3 regions of the Blautia sp. MSK17_66 genome follow, and region 1 is predicted to be linked to each of the others. Evidence: riboswitches for the same ligand, from Rfam matches in the RefSeq annotation. Region 1 holds a riboswitch; each other region holds the start of a gene.
What was found. Region 1 has a riboswitch for cobalamin ahead of nikB (nickel ABC transporter permease). Riboswitches for the same ligand answer to the same signal wherever they lie in the genome.

Region 1 (6,237 bases):
TAACCTGATCATCAATATCAAAGATACCTGTGTACTTTCCATTATCGGTACGGTAGAACTTTTTTATACGACTAAGGGTGTGGCAGGTGCACTGTATACATACTTTGAGTCCTTCACAATAGCTATGGTCATTTATTTTATCATGACATTTACCTGCTCCAGAATTCTGCGTGTGATCGAGCGTAAGATGGACGGACCGGATAACTATGATCTGGCTACTGCAGATACCCTGACACATACAAGTGGTATGTATTCTTACAAGGAAAGGAAGGACAGCAGAGAATGAATGAGACAATTCTGAAAGTACAGCATCTGGGAAAATCCTTCGGAACGCATGAGATTTTGAAAGATATTGATTTCTCTGTGAAACCGAAAGATGTTACCTGCATTATCGGTCCTTCCGGCTCCGGTAAATCCACACTTCTGCGTTGTATGAACCTTCTGGAGACACCATCATCCGGTGAAATCTGTTATCATGGAACAAACATCATGGACAGACATGTGAATGTTCCGGAGTATCGTTCGAAGGTTGGTATGGTGTTTCAGAACTTTAATCTTTTTAGCAACATGACGGTTCTTAAGAACTGTACAGTCGGACAGGAAAAAGTTCTCAAAAAAAGCAAAGAAGAAGCACAAAAAAATGCAATGATGTATCTCGAAAAGGTTGGCATGGCACCGTATATCAATGCGAAGCCGAAGCAGCTTTCCGGAGGACAGAAGCAGAGGGTTGCGATTGCAAGAGCACTTGCGATGGAACCGGAAATCCTGCTTTTTGATGAGCCGACCTCTGCACTGGATCCGCAGATGGTAGGGGAAGTTCTGGAGGTTATGAGAACGCTTGCTAAGGACGGACTTACAATGATTATTGTCACACATGAAATGGCTTTTGCAAAAGATGTGGCAAAGCATGTAATCTTCATGGGTGATGGTGTTATTGTTGAGGAAGGGACTTCACAGCAGATTTTTGAAAATCCGCAGAAAGAAATGACGAAGGAATTTTTGAGTCGATTCCGAAATGCCTGAGCCGGGAACTGCCCGGCGGCCCGTCTGTTTGACAAACATAAAACCCTGAGGGGGACTATCTCAAAGTTGCGAAGGCCGAAAGTCCCCCTCAGACTCCCCCATTTTGGCCACGCAAAAACAGGAAAGTTTTCTATTTTTGTATATAAAAAAATACAATTTATAAAGAAACATTTCTGGACATGGAAAAAAATGTAAGATATTATAAAGTTGTAAATACATAACATTTGTTGGTTTTGAACCAGCCTTTGTAAGTTCTGTCTGAATATCCGTTTAGCTTGAAATGTGGATTCCGGACAGATTAAAAGGGAAACCGGTGTAAATCCGGTACGATCCCGTCACTGTGATAGGGAGCTGCAAAACATAATTGACCACTGGGAAGGCGCAAGTCAGTCCGGGAAGGGGTTTTGGAGCGAGGAACTTAAGTCAGGAGACCTGCTTGCAAATGATTAGATATGATTCTTACGGTAGATAGGAAGCATTGTTTTTTCGTGTGCAAACATCCGTAGTCTATGCGGATGTTTTTTTCTGCGCTTTTACTCAAAAGCGTATTTTCCCCTGCCCTTTTTGAATCGCATCTGGTAAAAAACCGTAACTGTTCACAGGTAATATCCCGCGAGGTGTTTTGCCATGAATATGGCAAAATCCCGAGACATACGGGGCAAAATGCCATCACCGAAGGTGATTTGGAATGCATTTTGACCAAGTTACTGCGAACGGAGTGAACAGTAACAAAAAACCTCTACTAATGTAGGAAGGAGAAACAATGTCAAAAAAACAAATCGGAAAAAGGCTCCTGCAGATTCTGATCGTTCTTATCGGTGTAAGTTTTTTTACATTCGGGCTTACTTATCTTTCACCGGGAGATCCCGCAGAGATCATGCTGACTGAGTGTGGTAATCTGCCGACACCGGAACTCCTCGAACAGACGAGACATGAACTGGGCCTTGACCAGCCGTTTCTGGTACAGTACGGATCCTGGGTAAAAGGAGTACTTACCGGAGACATGGGAACTTCGTATGCGTTTAAAGTTCCTGTAACTGAAAAACTGATGAAGTGTTTCTGGCCAACGCTTCAGATGTCACTGTTCGCGCTTCTGCTGATGATCTTATTTTCCATACCCTGTGGGATTCTTTCAGCAGTGTATCAGAATAAGTGGCCGGATTATCTGATCCGTGGGATTACTTTTTTTGGAGTATCTGTCCCAAGCTTCTGGATCGGTCTGATTCTTCTGAGTATCTTTGGAGTCCAGCTCCGCTGGATCAATGTAGCGGGAGGTACAACGGACTTTAAGGCAATGATCCTGCCGGCTGTGACACTGGCACTTTCCATGTCAGCCAAGTATACCAGGCAGGTGAGAAATGCAGTTCTGGAGGAACTTCGTCAGGACTATGTCATCGGAGCCAGAATGCGAGGTATCAAAGAGAGCGTGATCCTCTGGAGACATGTACTTCCAAACGCAATGCTTCCGATCGTTACCCTTCTTGGACTTTCGCTGGGATCGCTGCTTGGAGGAACGGCTGTTGTTGAGATCATCTACAACTGGCCGGGAATGGGAAGTATGGCGATCAAGGCGATTGCCTGTCGAGATTATCCGATGGTGCAGGCATATGTACTTATGATCGCAGTTATGTATATGGTCATCAACATCATTGTTGATTTATCCTATACTTATCTGGATCCAAGAATAAAGGAGGTCAAATAAAGTGAAGAAGCAGAATTTTTTCCTGGCTCATAAACAGTTTACCTTATTCTTTATTCTTGCACTTGTCATTGTCGGCGTGGCTGTTTTTGCACCATGGGTTGCACCGAAGGATCCGTTGGAAGCCGTGATGCTGGACTCTTTGAAAGCACCCTGTGCAGAATACCCGCTCGGTGCTGACAAACTGGGGCGGGATCTGCTTTCCCGTGTGATCTATGGCACCAGAACTTCTCTGGTTTCCACTCTGATCCTTGTAGCGACGATCTTTGTTGTGGGAACCTTACTTGGGATCATCGCAGGATATTTTGGCGGCTGGATCGATCAGGTGATCATGAGAATCGCAGATATGATGATCTCCTTTCCGGGAATGATCCTGGCGATCGCGATTGCAGGTATGCTCGGACCAAGTCTTCGAAACGGAGTTATCGCCATCACTGCGGTAAGCTGGACAAAATATGCCCGTCTGGCAAGAAGTATGGTTTTGAAAGTAAAACGAAACCTGTATGTGGAAGCTGCAGTTGTAAACGGTACCGGTACATTAAAAATTCTCTGGAAGCACATACTCCCGAATATGCTGACAACCATGACAGTAACGGCAGCAGCAGATATGGGAACCATGATGCTGGAGTTGGCATCTCTCTCTTTCCTGGGCTTTGGTGCGGTCGCACCGACACCGGAATGGGGACTGATGCTGAATGAAGGAAGAACCTATATGGCAAAGGCACCATGGCTGATGATCGCACCTGGTATTGCCATCGTAATCGTCGTAATCGTATTTAATATGCTTGGTGACAGTATCCGTGATATTCTGGACCCGAGACAAGACTAATATACGATACCAGGGTGAAAAGAGATGAATCCACATGAGCTTGCTCATAAGTGGATGAAGAATCTTGGAACCCGCCCCGATATGAGCATAAAAGTGGGATGATAATCCCGCGATATGCGAAAAGAGGGTAGAATTGCGAGAGTTACTCGGTAACGGAGCAATTCGTAGGTATCATAAACTACCGAAAAATATTAAAGGAGAAAATATATGAAAAACAGAATCGCAAAAAAACTTGCCGCAGCAGCACTAGCAGCACTTATGACAATCTCACTCACATCAACAGCACCGGTATGGGCAGCAGATGCAAAGACAATGACGATCGGTGTAACAAGCTTTGCAGATACACTGGAGCCTACAGAGCAGTATTTCAGCTGGGTCATTTCACGTTATGGTGTCGGACAGGGACTTACCAGATTTGATGAAGAAGGAAACATGGTACCATGTCTTGCAACAGAGTGGACAAACAGTGAAGACGGAAAGACCTGGACTTTTACCATCCGTGACGGTGTAAAATTCTCAAATGGCAATGATCTTACACCGGAGCTGGTAAAAGCTTCTCTGGAACGTACGATTGAGATGTCAAACCGTGTACCGGAGTTCTTTGACATTGCAGGTATTGATGTTGATGGTCAGAATGTCATCTTCAATCTGAACAGAGCAAACGCGAATATGGCAGGCTGTCTGGCTGATCCGCTGTTTCTGATCATGGATACAAGCATTGATAATTCCAACATTGCGACAGAAGGTCCGGTATGTACAGGTCCGTACGCATTCCAGTCCTTTGATCCGGACGGAGATACCGTCGTTGTCCGCAATGAATACTACTGGGACGGAGAGGTTCCGAATGACAGCGTGACGCTGCGTATCATCGGTGACCAGACCACTCGTTCCATGGCTCTGCAGTCCGGTGAGATTGATGTGGCTTATAACTTAAAGACAGAAAACGTATTTGAGTTTGAAGGAAATGATAACTACACTATCCAGTCCCTGGAATCCCTTCGTTCCACCTATGCATTTATGAATGAAAACGGTGCACTTGGAGATCTGGCGCTTCGTCAGGCACTTCTCCGCGGACTTGACAAAGAAACCTATACAAGTGTTCTGCTTGAAGGCGGCGCAACACCTGGAAAAGCACCGGTACCTCCGACACTGGATTATGAATATGATGATCTGAACGATGAGAACTCCTATGATCCAGATGGAGCAAAGAAGATTCTTGAAGATGCAGGATACAAAGATACTGACGGTGATGGCTATGTTGAAACTCCGGACGGAGAGCCGCTGGAGCTTACCTTCGTATACTATGACAGCCGTGCAGAGCTTGGTGTATATGCACAGGCAGCTCAGGCAAGTCTCAAAGAGATCGGCATCAACATCAAGCTTGACTGTGTATCCTACGAGACACTTCTTGACCGTCGTGATTCTTCACAGTATGACCTGCTGATCTGGAATGTGCTTGTTGCCAATACAGGAGATCCGGAAAACTATCTTCGTGAGAACTGGTACAGTACATCTGCAAACAACACTTCAGGTTATGCAAACAAAGATGTAGACGCATGGCTGGATGAACTGGCAGAAACTATTGACACAGATGCAAGAAAAGAACTGATCGCGAAGATCCAGCAGGCGATCATGGACGATGCAGCTACTGTATTCTTCGGATATGAAAATACCTTCCTTATCTCCAAATCAACAGTAGAAGGACTGGTAATGTATCCGATGGATTACTACTGGGTAACTGCTGATATGAAGATGGCTGAGTGATAAAGGAGTCTATGTATGCTGGAAATTAAAGATCTGGCTGTACAGTATGGAAATCAGATTCCTACGATCGAACATTTTGATCTTTCCATGAAAAAGGGTGAGATCATCAGCATCGTAGGAGAGAGTGGAAGTGGAAAGACGACAGTGATCCGTGCCGTTCTGGGGGCTCTCCCCGGAGCGGGCAGGGTTGCCAGCGGAGATATTCTCTTTCACGGCAAATCCCTCCTTAAAAACTCCCAAAGTGACTGGAGAAAACTTCGCGGAAGCAAGATTTCCATGATCTTTCAGGACTGTGGAGGAACTCTGAATCCCATTCGTAAGATTGGCAGTCAGTATGTAGAATATATTTGTACACATGAGCCTATGGCAAAAAAAGAGGCATGGCAGAAGGCTGTTTCCATGCTTTCCAAAATGCGTCTTCCGGATGCGGAGAATATCATGAACAGCTATCCTTATCAGCTGTCAGGCGGTATGCGTCAGCGTGTCGGCATTGCCATGGCGATGACATTTAATCCGGAACTTCTTCTGGCGGACGAACCGACAAGTGCACTGGATGTCACCACACAGGCACAGATCGTCCGTCAGATGATGGAACTTCGGGATGATTTTGGAACAGGCATTATCATTGTTACGCATAATATTGGTGTGGCAGCTTATATGGCAGATCAGCTGATCGTCATGCGTCATGGAAAAGTAGTTGATCATGGAACCAGAGAAGAAGTTCTGAACCACCCGACCAGTGATTACACAAAGAAACTTCTGGAGTCAGTTCCGGAAATGGAGGGAAAACGATATGTCTGAAAATCATGAGATCATCATGCAGGCCAAGCATATTGTAAAACAGTTCCCTGCTTCCCATGGCAGAACCTTAACTGCCTGCAATGATGTCAACCTTACCATGTATAAGGGACGGACTTTGGGG
Region 2 (6,237 bases), on a different contig from region 1:
AGAATTATAAGAGTGGATCTGTGAAGGAAAATACAAGTGCATATCTGAATGCAATGAAGCATCCCTGTGTCAAGGTTCTTGGACATTGTGATAATCCGCAGTTTCCTGTCGACTATGAGACGCTTGCAGTTGCAGCGAAAGAATTTGGGGTGATTTTTGAAATTAACGAGGCTTCTCTTGCTCCTTATGGATACCGGGGCGATACCCGGGCAAATAACAGAGAGATTCTGAAGTATTGTACGAAGTACGAAATTCCGATCGTGCTGTCGAGTGACAGTCATGGTACGGGACATATCGGAGATTTTACTTATGCGGCAGAGTTTGTGCATGAGGAGATGTTTCCTGAAGAACTGATCTTAAACAATAATATTCCTCGGTTGAAGATGATACTGAGTGAGAGGTAGGAAGTATATAATATATAATAATAGAAATAAAATATAGTTATAGTATTAAGATTTATATCACGAAAAAGAGAACAGTCTCCTGACTTTTTGACACGCGGCATTTCCGGATTCTTCCCGCGCATCTATCGATGACTGCTTTTGCAAACTCGCACCTGAAGGTGCTCAGACAGTGCAACGCAGTCATCATTAGCGCAGTCAGAATCTGCGGAAATTTGCTAAGTCAAATTTGTCAGGAGGCTGTTTCTTTTTCTGTATAGATGTCATTTAAAAGTATACTATACGCCTTTTCTTCTGCTGTATATATGTATCCTGCCCTCGTCTGGCATGGTATCATCTTTGTGGTGCCACCACGCCCCGGGGGAATCGCCGCGGCCTGCGGCCGTGATCCAATAAGGTGCTCCCGATTACGGAAAACAATGAAGTAACCAGTAAACAGGGCACACATCCCGTTGCGTCATTTAATCTCATTGTTTATCTTATTCATGAGTTCCACCAGCTCGCTGTATTTCCCGGTTACATATCCATAATTCTTTGCTTTATGTGGCAGCTGACAGTTCGTGCAGTCCTTGATTCCTTTTTCGGTGATCCTGAAATTTCCGCCGCATTTATCGCCGAGAGCATATAACGGGCAATAACAGAACAGGCAATTAAAATTCTCCGGATCCGCACCCTTATGGCACGGAAAATACTCACATTCTTTGTTGCTGAAAAAAGCGTAATGCTTTCCTTCCCAGTATGGTTTTTCCATCATCAATATCTCCTTTGGCTATATCAGATGGGAGAATCGACTCCCACCACTGATACTGATTTGTTGCTCGCTACCTAGAGATGTGGGAGTCATCTCACATCTGATATAATATAAAGTAAAAAAAAGCAGCTATGATATAAATCATGCTGTCAGTTCAGATTCTTATTTAAGAGGATTGCGATGCTACTCCGGGGTAGACAATGAATCCGTTCAAATATGCGGAGGGAACGAATGCATCCGGAGTAGTATCGCCTGCCATTTAATCATACCCTTAAAGGGCTACATGCTCTGCGGTGGCCAACGCAACAAAAGCATGCTGGTATAATTCATACGAACAGGCGAATTCCATAAAAAAATGCCTGCTTCCAATTAAGCAGACAACGCTTCGAGACTGCGGATATCTCTCAGTTGGTTGTTACACTTTACACGGAAGTTTAACCTCGCCATACAAAGCAGGTTTCCTGACTTCAGGATCATCGCTTCCTCTCCCCTTCTCATACAACGGTCGTACAATGGGATAAATGAAAGGTCGCTCCTCTGTTACAGTGACCGGATCGCTCAGGATTCTCACCTGATTCCCTCTTCTGACTGCTACGCGGAAACAGCCAGCACTTCATATGTTCAATATGGAATTATACTGACATTATAATAACATAAGTATTGTTTATTGTCAACTGTGCCTGATACTTTTTTCACAATTTTATGAACCGGATGTTACTTCACCGGTAATATTCCGCGAGGCATTTTGCCATGACATAATTTATTTTTTCGTCTGTTCTTGCATTTTTTCAGTCTCCGGCCTATACTTATTTATATTTTTTACTCAGGCAGGAACAAAGCGGACAAGTCCGTTTCAAACTCCCTGAATCCCTCAATCTTTGAGGGACTTGTTACGCTTAAAGTTAAAAAATACAAAAGTATTTCCAGGAGGAGTTTTATTATGATACAGGATATCGCACCACATGTTTACCACAATGAATACAAGCCGATTCCACCAACGGCAGACAGCTTTATTCTTTCCTTTGAAGATAAGAAAATACTGTTTCATCAGGCCGGTCCGGAGACGGAAATTTCCTTTCTGCGTTTTCGGGAACTGGAAGGAAAGCTTCCTTCTCTTTATGAGAGTTATATTTACCTGTTTTCTATAGATGACGATCATTTTTATCTGATTCCAAATCTGGATATCAGCCTGGCTGACAATTATGAACTGCACAGCATACGGGAGCTCCGCACCGCCACACCGCGTCATCTTGCCTTTGCCGGCATCACCGGACACCAGATTTTCCAGTGGTACCAGAGCCGTCGATTCTGCGGCTGCTGCGGAACACCGATGAAGCACGACACAAAGGAGCGAATGATGCTCTGCCCTTCCTGTGGCCGTCATGAATATCCGGTTCTGATGCCCGCAGTTATCGTGGGAGTCACCAACGGAGATAAACTTCTCCTCTCTAAATATGAGGGAAGAAATTTCAAGCTTCATGCTCTGATCGCCGGATTCGCAGAGATCGGCGAAACCATTGAAGAAACCGTCCATCGGGAAGTCATGGAAGAAGTCGGTCTGAAGGTCAGAAACCTGCGCTACTACAAGAGTCAGCCATGGTCTTTCTCCGGTACACTGCTCTTCGGATTTTTCTGTGATGTAGACGGCGATGATACACTCACCGTTGACCACGAAGAACTTTCTATGGCCCAATGGTTTGACCGTGATAAGATCACCGGACAGGGAAATGACATCAGTCTTACCAATGAGATGATGATGCTGTTTGCCGCCGGAAAAGAGCCAAGATAATATGCAGCAAAGCTCTCTGTCATGCAGATTTGTGTGAGGCAGAGAGTTTTGTTATTTATACTGTATTTTTCCTGTGTCAATTCTTTATTTTTTGGTATATGGAACATATCTTTTTATGATTATCCATGCTATAGTAACATCATCAAAGCTGTTCAGTTATTGCTTACTCCAAACACAGTAGGTAATTCCTCTAAATTGTTTTTTATATCTCGTTTACCAGCTGAACAGCTTTTTATCATTACCACAGGGGGTTTTAGTTTATGAAAGTTGTTGTTGCAGTTGATTCCTTTAAGGGAAGCATGACTTCCATGGAAGCCGGCATGGCTGTCAAAGCAGGTGTCCTTGCCGCGCATAAAGATGCTGAAGTAATCGTTAAACCACTGGCAGACGGCGGTGAAGGAACCACCGATGCCCTGATCGAAGGCCTGAACGGAGAACGCATTGATGTCACCGTTACCGGTCCGTATCATGAACCAGTCAATGCTTATTATGGTTATCTCAAGGATACCAATACTGCTGTCATGGAAATGGCTTCGGCTTCAGGGATCACGATTTCCGATCAGAAAGATCCTATGACTGCCACTACTTTTGGTGTAGGAGAAATGATTCTTGACGCTATCGGCAGAGGAATCCGCAATTTCATTATCGGAATCGGCGGAAGTGCTACCAATGACGGTGGAATCGGAATGCTCCGTGCCCTTGGTTTCACCTTCCTTGATAAAGACGGAAATGAAACCGGCGAAGGCGGACAGGCACTTGCTAAAGTCGCTTCTGTGAAACTTTCTGACAAAACAGAGCTTCTTTCCCAGTGCAATTTCAAAATTGCCTGTGATGTCACCAATCCGCTCTGTGGTTTCCAGGGCGCAACTTATATTTACGGTCCACAAAAAGGTGTTACCTCCGAAATGCTTCCGGTTCTGGATGCAGGAATGGAAAACTATGCAAAAATTACTGCTGATGTGATCGGCAGAGACAATATGAATGCCTCCGGTGCAGGTGCAGCAGGTGGACTTGGTTTTGCATTCTTAAGCTACTTAAACGGAGAACTGACTCCTGGAATCCAGCTGATCCTGAATGCGGTTCATCTGGAGGATGAAATGAAAAATGCTGATGTTGTCGTAACCGGAGAAGGCCGTCTGGATCATCAGACTGCCATGGGCAAGGCTCCTGTCGGTGTTGCAAAACTCGGCAAAAAATATGGTGCAAAAACGATTGCTTTTGCAGGAAGTGTTACAAAAGAAGCCGTTGCCTGCAATGAAGCCGGTATTGATGCTTTCTTCCCGATTGTTCGTGGAATCTCTACTCTTGAAGAAGCCATGAATCCTGCTACTGCAAAGGCAAATATGACTGCTTCCGCTGAGCAGGTATTCCGTCTGTTTTAATTTAACCAGCCCTTTTCCTTTTTTACCCGTTGGTCTTCTCGTAACTGTTCACAGTAACGTCTTCTCCCTGACCAGCGGGTTTTTTGTATACAAGAACCCGCTGGTATTTTGTCCCAGGATTCGTTATAATGTTGCCAATGGGGTTATTTATTGATGCAGACCAGAAGATGTACTCTGCAAAAAAAGCGCGCAAGGCAGCACGGGAAACTGCTGCCTATTGACCAGGAGGAACGCAAATCCCTCAAAAAGACCTGCGGGGAAACATTTCTCCACAAAAATACCGTTCAATACAGACTGAACCAGATTTATAAAAAATGCGGCTGCAATCCCAGGGAATTTCGGGATGCCGTGCGATTATATCTGGCATTGAAGATGTAACAATTCTATGCCAGCTGACTGATCAGTTTAAGAATCCTGCCTGCACAGGAACGGATTTCTTCTTCTGTAAGATCTCCGTTTCTGTATGCTTTACGAATACTCTCGGCATCTTCTGTATTTCCAGGCATGATAATGTCATTTCCTGCCGCAGCACATTTCCATGCAACACTTCCATCTTCCGGTACGGTTGTATTCCAGTCAGACATGATAACTCCATCAAATCCCCACTCTTTCCGGGCAATTCTGGTACACAGATCTTTGCTGTTCGCCGCATGCACTCCATTGACAAGATTGTAAGAAGACATGATTGCTGTCGGCTGCCCCTCTTTCACTGCAATTTCAAATCCACGAAGATAAATTTCTCTGAGCGTCCTCTCTGAAATCTTTACATCCACCCCCATACGGTTATCTTCCTGATTATTGCATGCAAAATGCTTAATTGTAACGCCGCATCCCTTATGGCACTGCACACCTTTTGTTACAGATGCTGCCAGCGTTCCTGAGAGGAACGGATCTTCTGAATAATACTCAAAATTTCGTCCACAAAGAGGATTTCTGTGGATATTCAGACCCGGTGCCAGCCACAGATTGACGTGAAATGCTTCCATCTCAAGTGCAACCGCTTCTCCAAATCTCTGCATCAGATCTCTGTTCCAGGTCTGAGCCATTACAGTTCCTACTGGGAATGCAGTGCAGTACTGATAATACTGGTCAGCACCCTCATGCTCTTCTCTGTCTACCAGGAAGCCGTTCTCCAGAGCCCCCAGTACACCGATTCCATAAACGGTATCTGTTGCCCTGTCCACTTCATAGTGCTGCTGCAATCGGATACCTGCCGGTCCGTCTGCCATGATCAGCGATGGAATACCATACTTGTCAAAAAGTCCTTCTGTTGTCTCACCTGCGGTTCCCGGAACGCGGATTCCTGCTGCCCCCAGAGTACTTGTTGTTTCTGCAATATTTCCGTAGAGAAGAGGAATCAGATCTTCTGCCATCTGTTCCGTGGCATAAGCTGATCTGTATATTTTTTTCTCTTCTGGATGCGGTGTAAAAACAATACAATGGCTGTTATCTGCCGTTGTTTTTCTGCATTCGTACGTTTTCCACAGTTCTTCTTCTATCTCTGCTGTGTTTTCCAGGACACAGGTATCCTCCAACGATACACTTTGCTCTACTTTCACAGTGCTACTGTATTCGAGAGATACAGAACTGTTTCCGGTCCAGATACCATAGTTTCCTTTTTCTACGATCCACTGATGTTTTTCCTCAGAAAAATATGCCAGTTCTTTCTGTCCAACTGTGATCTTCAATGTTTCAGCTTCTCCCGGCTGCAAAAGCTTTGTTTTTGCATACCCAACGAGACGGCGATATTCTTTCTTTACCTCTGTCTGAGGAAGAGATGCATAAATCTGCACAACTTCTTTTCCTGCATAAGTATCTCCGATATTAGTAACTTTCATTTCAACTGTAAGTTCTTTCTCCGAAGTCTCAATCCCTTTGAATTCTATTTTAAACTCTGTATAGGACAGTCCGAAT
Region 3 (6,237 bases), on a different contig from region 1:
AGGAAAAACAGCTCTCCATATAAAAATGGGGAGCTGTTTGCTCATATCAGGAATTTTTGCAGGAAGCTTTACATGGATTGTCAAAGGCTGGATTAAATGCGTAGAAATTTTTGGCATCCAGATTTTCCTGAACACTGCGAAGAGCTTCTCCAAAGCGCTGGAAGTGAACGATTTCTCTTGAACGCAGAAATCTGATAGGATCAGCAATTTCCGGAATATCACGGACTACCCGGAGAATGTTGTCGTAGGTGGAGCGGGCCTTCTGTTCTGCTGCAAGGTCCTCAAACAGATCTGTGACAGGATCTCCTTTGCTCTGGAATTCGCAGGCATTAAATGGAATCCCGCCCGCAGCCTGTGGCCAGACACCTACTCCATGGTCGATATAGTAAGGCCCGAGTCCGCTTTTTTCAATTTCTTCCATAGAAAGATTTCGTGTAAGCTGATGGATAATGGTGGATACCATTTCCAGGTGAGAAAGCTCTTCAGTGCCGATGTCATTTAAAACAGCGGCGGTCATGCGGTTTGGCATGGTAAAACGTTGAGAAAGATAACGGAGGGATGCACCAATTTCACCGTCGGGACCGCCGTATTGGCTGGCAATGAACTGAGCAATCTTTGCATTAGGGGTCTTGATATTAATCGGATACTGTAACCTTTTTTCATAATTCCACATAGATTATCTGCACTCTCCTTCCTGCTCCCATGGAAATGGCTGTTCCATCCATCGCCAGCTGTTTGCATCTGTTTCAAGGGCATCGTCTATGGTAAGGGGACCATAGTGCCGGGCATATTCCTTCATCAGTTTCTGGCGTTCGGAAGAGTATTCCCGATAAAAAGAAAGTGCTTCCTGACAACAGGGATGTGTATCAAGAAAGAGCAGAATATCATCAACGGCAAAACTGACTTCATAGATCCGTTGAAGGAGTTTTTCTTTTGAAGTACAGGAATTCTGACTCATCATCGTCTGACACCTCGCTTTCCGCAGAAGGGTTTGCATAACTCAGGGAAAACAGTTCCGACTCTTAAGGCATAATTCAGGTCATAAGTTGTTGAAAATTTCTGACAGGGAACATATGCCATTGCGATCGGCAGATGCTCGATGGGACTGTACATTTCAGAATTGCCGGAAACTGTGGTACAGGATGAAGATGGGGAAGAGGCCGGACTGCGCTGTGCACAACGGTAGAAACCAGTCTGATTTCCTGTCATTTCTCTTGCCATTCCACAAGTTGCATTATATGGGCGGCCGCAGGGCCGGGATATCTGATAATTTTCCATGAACGAGTCCTTTCAGGGGAGTTCTTTATATTTTATGTGTAAAAAAAAGAAAAGTGCATAGAGAACGTTCCTTGTTATTTTTGCTTTACTCTGGTAAAATAAAAACGAAAAATTTCTGCGAAGATAAACGGGGAGAATGTTAAATGGAATTTTGGGATATTTATGATGAAAATAAACAGCCGACAGGTCGTACAATGAAAAGAAATGACTGGTGTTTAAAGGATGGGGAATATCATCTGACAGTACTTGGCGTTGTTGCCAGACCAGATGATACATTTCTGATCACAAAAAGAGTCATGACAAAGGCGTGGGCTCCGGGTTGGTGGGAAGTTTCCGGCGGAGCAGCGCAGGCAGGAGAAAGCTCCTATGAGGCAGTACTTCGTGAAGTGAAAGAAGAAACTGGTCTGGATGCAAGAGATGCAGAGGGCGGATATCTTTTTACATACAAGAGGGAAAATCCGGGAGAAGGAGATAATTATTTTGTAGATGTATATCGTTTTGTCATGGATGTAGACGAAAAAGATCTGTCACTGCAGACGGAGGAGACAGACGGACATATGTTTGCGACCCTGGAGCAGATCCAGGCGTTTGCCGCAGAGGGTAAATTCCTCCATTACGACAGCATCCGCAAAGCATTTGAAAGGCAGGAGTGACACAAAATGAAATTTACAAGAGAAGAGATAGCAAAAGCCCTGAAACTGTATGTGATCACAGACAGAAGCTGGCTGAAAGAAGATGAAACCCTTCTTTCTGTATGTGAAAAAGTTATTCAGAACGGAGCAACCTTTCTTCAGCTCCGCGAAAAAGAACTGAATGCGGAAGAAACCAGAAAAGAAGCAATAGAACTTCAGAAACTCTGCCGCAGCTACAAAATTCCTTTTGTGGTAAATGACAGTGTGGAGATTGCAATGGAAATGGATGCAGACGGAGTGCATGTCGGACAGTCTGACATAAAAGACAGAGATATACGTGCAATTCTGGGGCCGGATAAGATCCTCGGAATGACAGCCAAAACGGTGGAGCAGGCAGTGGCTGCCGAAAAAGCAGGAGCAGATTATATCGGGACAGGAGCGGTTTTTGGAAGTACGACCAAAAAAGATGCAAAGAATCTTTCTATAGAAGAGCTTAAGAAAATTGCTGCCTCCGTAAATATCCCGGTTGTTGCAATCGGCGGTATCAACAGTGAAAATGTTTCCAGACTTGAGGGAAGCGGTGTCAACGGTGCGGCAGTGATATCCGGGATTTTTGCGGCAGAGGACCCGGCAGAAAAAACATCAGAAATGAGCAGACTGACGGATATATTTTGTAAAAAATAAGGCAAACATATTGTGTTTTGTAAAAAAATATGATATCGTATAGAAAATTGAATAAAGAAGATGACAGGTGCTGAAGAATTTATCAGAAGTTAAAAGGGAAACAGGTGTGAAACCTGTACGATCTCGTCACTGTAAGCAGGGAGTATGATTCTGTATGCGTAAGCATGATCACTGGGAGACCGGGAAGATAGAAGCATATGTTGATTGGCAAGTCAGGAAACCTGCCTGTTGTCTGGTACGGGAATATGAATTCCAGATCACGAGTAATTGGTTGTACCGTTTATATGCGACAGACCTGTTACCCTTTATAAGGGTTTTTTTAATGTACAGAAGTTTTTCATATTTTCGTATCGTATAAGTTTGCTGATGAATAATTTTATATAAAGCTACATCAGGACGACCGATTCCGATAAGGAACAGCCGCCGGGAACGTTTGTGCCAAAGGAGGACGAAACAATGAAAAACAAAACTGTAAAAGCACTTGCAACACTGTTAGCAGTAACAACCGTATCTATGATGGGAACAGCCGGAGTTATGGCATCTGATAATACTGCAGAGGATACTGCAACAGAGGCAGCAGCAGATACAGAAGAAGCTGAAGCTACAGAAGAAGCAGAAGCTACAGAAGAAGCAGCAGACGATACTGCTGAGGCATCAGATGATGACCAGGCAGCAGCAGATAATGTAGCAGCACTGATCGACAAGATCTATGTTCAGGAAAGAACTGACACAACAGATGAGGACTGCAAAGCTGCCAAAGAAGCATGGGATGCACTGACAGATGCACAGAAAGAACTGGTAGAAGGCGAAGAAGCAAGCCCGGAATATTTCGGACGTGACACAGGGGATGCTTCCAAAGATGATCCGCGCAATCAGGACGAGATCGGTGAGAATGAAATCCTTGTAGTAAGCTTTGGTACTTCTTTCAATGACAGCCGTGCAGAGGATATCAAGGGAATCGAAGACGCTCTGGCAAAAGCTTATCCGGACTGGGCTGTAAGAAGAGCATTTACAGCACAGATCATCATCAACCATGTACAGGCAAGAGATGACGAAGCAATTGACAACATGGATCAGGCACTCCAGCGTGCAGTTGACAACGGAGTTAAGAACCTGGTTGTACAGCCGACACATCTTATGCATGGAGCAGAATATGATGAGATGGTAGAAGCAATCGATCAGTATAAAGATAAATTTGAATCCGTTGCAATCGCAGAGCCAATGCTTGGTGAAGTCGGAGAAGATGCTACAGTGATCAACGATGACAAGAAAGCAGTTGCAGAGGCACTTGTTGATGCAGCAGTAAAAGAAGCAGGATTTGACAGCATAGATGCATCAGCAGAAGACGGAACAGCATTTGTATTCATGGGACATGGTACTTCTCATACTGCAAATGTAACTTATGATCAGATGCAGACTCAGATGGAAGACCTTGGATACAAGAACGTATTTATCGGAACCGTTGAGGGTAAGCCGGAAGATACAGCATGTGAGGCAGTTATCGATAAGGTTAAAGAGGCTGGTTATAAGAAAGTTGTTCTTCGTCCGCTGATGGTTGTTGCAGGTGATCATGCAAACAACGATATGGCTGGTGATGATGAGGATTCCTGGAAGAGCCAGTTTGAGGCATCCGGAGCATTTGACAGCATTGACTGCCAGATTGAAGGACTGGGAAGAATCCCGGCAGTAGAGGATCTCTATGTGGCTCATACAAAGGCAGCTATGGATGCTGATGCTACAGATGACGCAGAAGCTACAGACGATGCAGAAGCTACAGACGATGCGGCTGCTGATGATGCTTCCGCAGAGACAACAGATGATGCAGCAACAGAGGAAGCAGCAGAATAATAAAATATTCCGCGAGGTGTTTTGCCATGAATATGGCAAGATCCCAAGACGTAGAGGTGATGGCTGCCCGGAAAGTTTATGACTTTTCCGGGCAGTTTTTGGGATAAATAAGATTTTGCTTAAACGAAGTGAAAGAGAACAGGAGGAAATGATAATGAAACGTTCATTAGCTTTAATGGCATGTGTATTAAGCAGTGCCATGGTACTTACAGCAGTTAGTCCGGTTATGGCAGCCGATAAAGAAAAGACCGAGACAGCCGACACAAAAGAGGATGCCGGCACAGAAGAAACCAAGAAGGATTCTGATACAGAAAGCACTGCTCTGGAAGATGGAATCTACAGTGCAGAATTTGATACAGACAGCAATATGTTCCATGTAAATGAGGCAAATGACGGCAAGGGAACACTTACTGTGAAAGATGGCAAGATGACCATTCATGTAAGCCTTGTTTCAAAGAGCATTGTAAATCTGTTTGTGGGAACAGCAGAAGATGCAAAAAAAGATGGCGCAGAACTTCTTGAGCCTACGACTGATACCGTTACCTACAGTGATGGCATGAGTGAAGAAGTTTATGGATTTGATATTCCGGTTCCTGCAATCGATGAGGAATTTAATGTTGCTCTGATCGGAAAGAAAAATAAATGGTATGACCATAAAGTAAAAGTGACCAATCCACAGAAAGAAGCCGATGGAGAAGCAGCAGGGGCATCTGAGGACAAAAAAACAGTCGAGGATCTGAAGCTTGAAGACGGAGAGTATACAGTCGATGTTGCCATGGAAGGCGGAAGCGGCAAGGCAAGCGTAGATTCTCCGGCAGCCCTTGAGATCAAAGATGGCAAGATTACAGCAACAATCGTATGGAGCAGTCCGAATTACGATTATATGATTGTAAATGATGAGAAATATGAGCCGGTCAATAAGGATGGAAACTCTACATTTGAGATTCCGGTGGATGCATTTGATTACAAAATGCCTGTAACCGCAGACACCGTGGCAATGAGTACACCTCATGAGATCGAATATACTCTGCAGTTTGATTCCGCAAGCGTTGCAAAGGCAGAAAAATAAATATGAAAAAGAAATTCTATAAGATGCTCTGTGTACTGACAGCGGCTGTTTTTTGTATGACAGCTCCGGCTGTCGTACAGGCAGCGCAGAACGAAAAACAGACAGAAGCAGCACAGGAAGAAGAAATTGAAGACAGGGAAATCGCTCAGGAACTTGCAGGCATGAAATATGACCACAGCCTGGAACTCCAGTATGCAGATCAGTTTGCAGTAGATTATTACGAGGGTGGCTATGCACTGATCACAATTGCGGGTGGTGAACGTTTCCTTCTGGTTCCGGAGGATAAAGAAGCACCTGAGGGGCTTGATGCCGACATTTCTGTAATACAGAAACCAGTGCAGAATATCTATCTGGTTGCAACCTCGGCGATGGATCTTTTCTGTGCTCTGGACGGGCTGGACAGTATCAGTCTCTCCGGTACAAATGCAGATGGCTGGTATATTGACAAGGCCAAAAAGGCAATGGAAGACGGAGATATCGCATTTGCAGGAAAGTACAGTGCACCGGACTATGAACTGATCCTGTCAAAGAACTGTGATCTTGCAATCGAATCAACCATGATCTATCATCAGCCGGAAGTCCAGGAGAAACTGGAAAAGTTTGGAATCCCGGTCCTGGTAGAACATTCCAGCTATGAGAGCCATCCACTTGGAAGAACGGAATGGATCAAACTCTATGGAGTTCTCCTTGGTAAAGAGGATCAGGCACAGAAGATTTTTCAGGAGC

Region 2: another riboswitch for cobalamin. It lies ahead of LIR34_RS07820 (cysteine-rich small domain-containing protein); the one in region 1 lies ahead of nikB (nickel ABC transporter permease).
Region 3: another riboswitch for cobalamin. It lies ahead of LIR34_RS03910 (sirohydrochlorin cobaltochelatase); the one in region 1 lies ahead of nikB (nickel ABC transporter permease).

Annotation. Positions count from the first base shown of each region.
Region 1 is NZ_JAJBNQ010000009.1:101,419-107,655, forward strand. It holds gene LIR34_RS06530 (amino acid ABC transporter permease) at 1-286, shown strand, start outside; gene LIR34_RS06535 (amino acid ABC transporter ATP-binding protein) at 283-1,023, shown strand; cobalamin riboswitch at 1,268-1,466, shown strand; gene nikB (nickel ABC transporter permease) at 1,787-2,725, shown strand; gene nikC (nickel transporter permease) at 2,727-3,551, shown strand; gene LIR34_RS06550 (ABC transporter substrate-binding protein) at 3,759-5,315, shown strand; gene LIR34_RS06555 (ABC transporter ATP-binding protein) at 5,331-6,116, shown strand; gene LIR34_RS06560 (oligopeptide/dipeptide ABC transporter ATP-binding protein) at 6,109-6,237, shown strand, end outside.
Region 2 is NZ_JAJBNQ010000012.1:10,753-16,989, reverse strand. It holds gene LIR34_RS07825 (phosphatase) at 1-404, shown strand, start outside; gene LIR34_RS07820 (cysteine-rich small domain-containing protein) at 859-1,152, opposite strand; cobalamin riboswitch at 1,587-1,783, opposite strand; gene nudC (NAD(+) diphosphatase) at 2,093-2,941, shown strand; gene LIR34_RS07810 (glycerate kinase family protein) at 3,202-4,323, shown strand; gene LIR34_RS17965 (helix-turn-helix domain-containing protein) at 4,477-4,701, shown strand; gene LIR34_RS07800 (glycoside hydrolase family 3 protein) at 4,707-6,237, opposite strand, start outside.
Region 3 is NZ_JAJBNQ010000005.1:23,107-29,343, forward strand. It holds gene LIR34_RS03885 (manganese catalase family protein) at 47-673, opposite strand; gene LIR34_RS03890 (spore coat protein CotJB) at 677-961, opposite strand; gene LIR34_RS03895 (spore coat associated protein CotJA) at 958-1,278, opposite strand; gene LIR34_RS03900 (NUDIX hydrolase) at 1,422-1,931, shown strand; gene thiE (thiamine phosphate synthase) at 1,938-2,594, shown strand; cobalamin riboswitch at 2,643-2,837, shown strand; gene LIR34_RS03910 (sirohydrochlorin cobaltochelatase) at 3,051-4,442, shown strand; gene LIR34_RS03915 (hypothetical protein) at 4,597-5,511, shown strand; gene LIR34_RS03920 (ABC transporter substrate-binding protein) at 5,514-6,237, shown strand, end outside.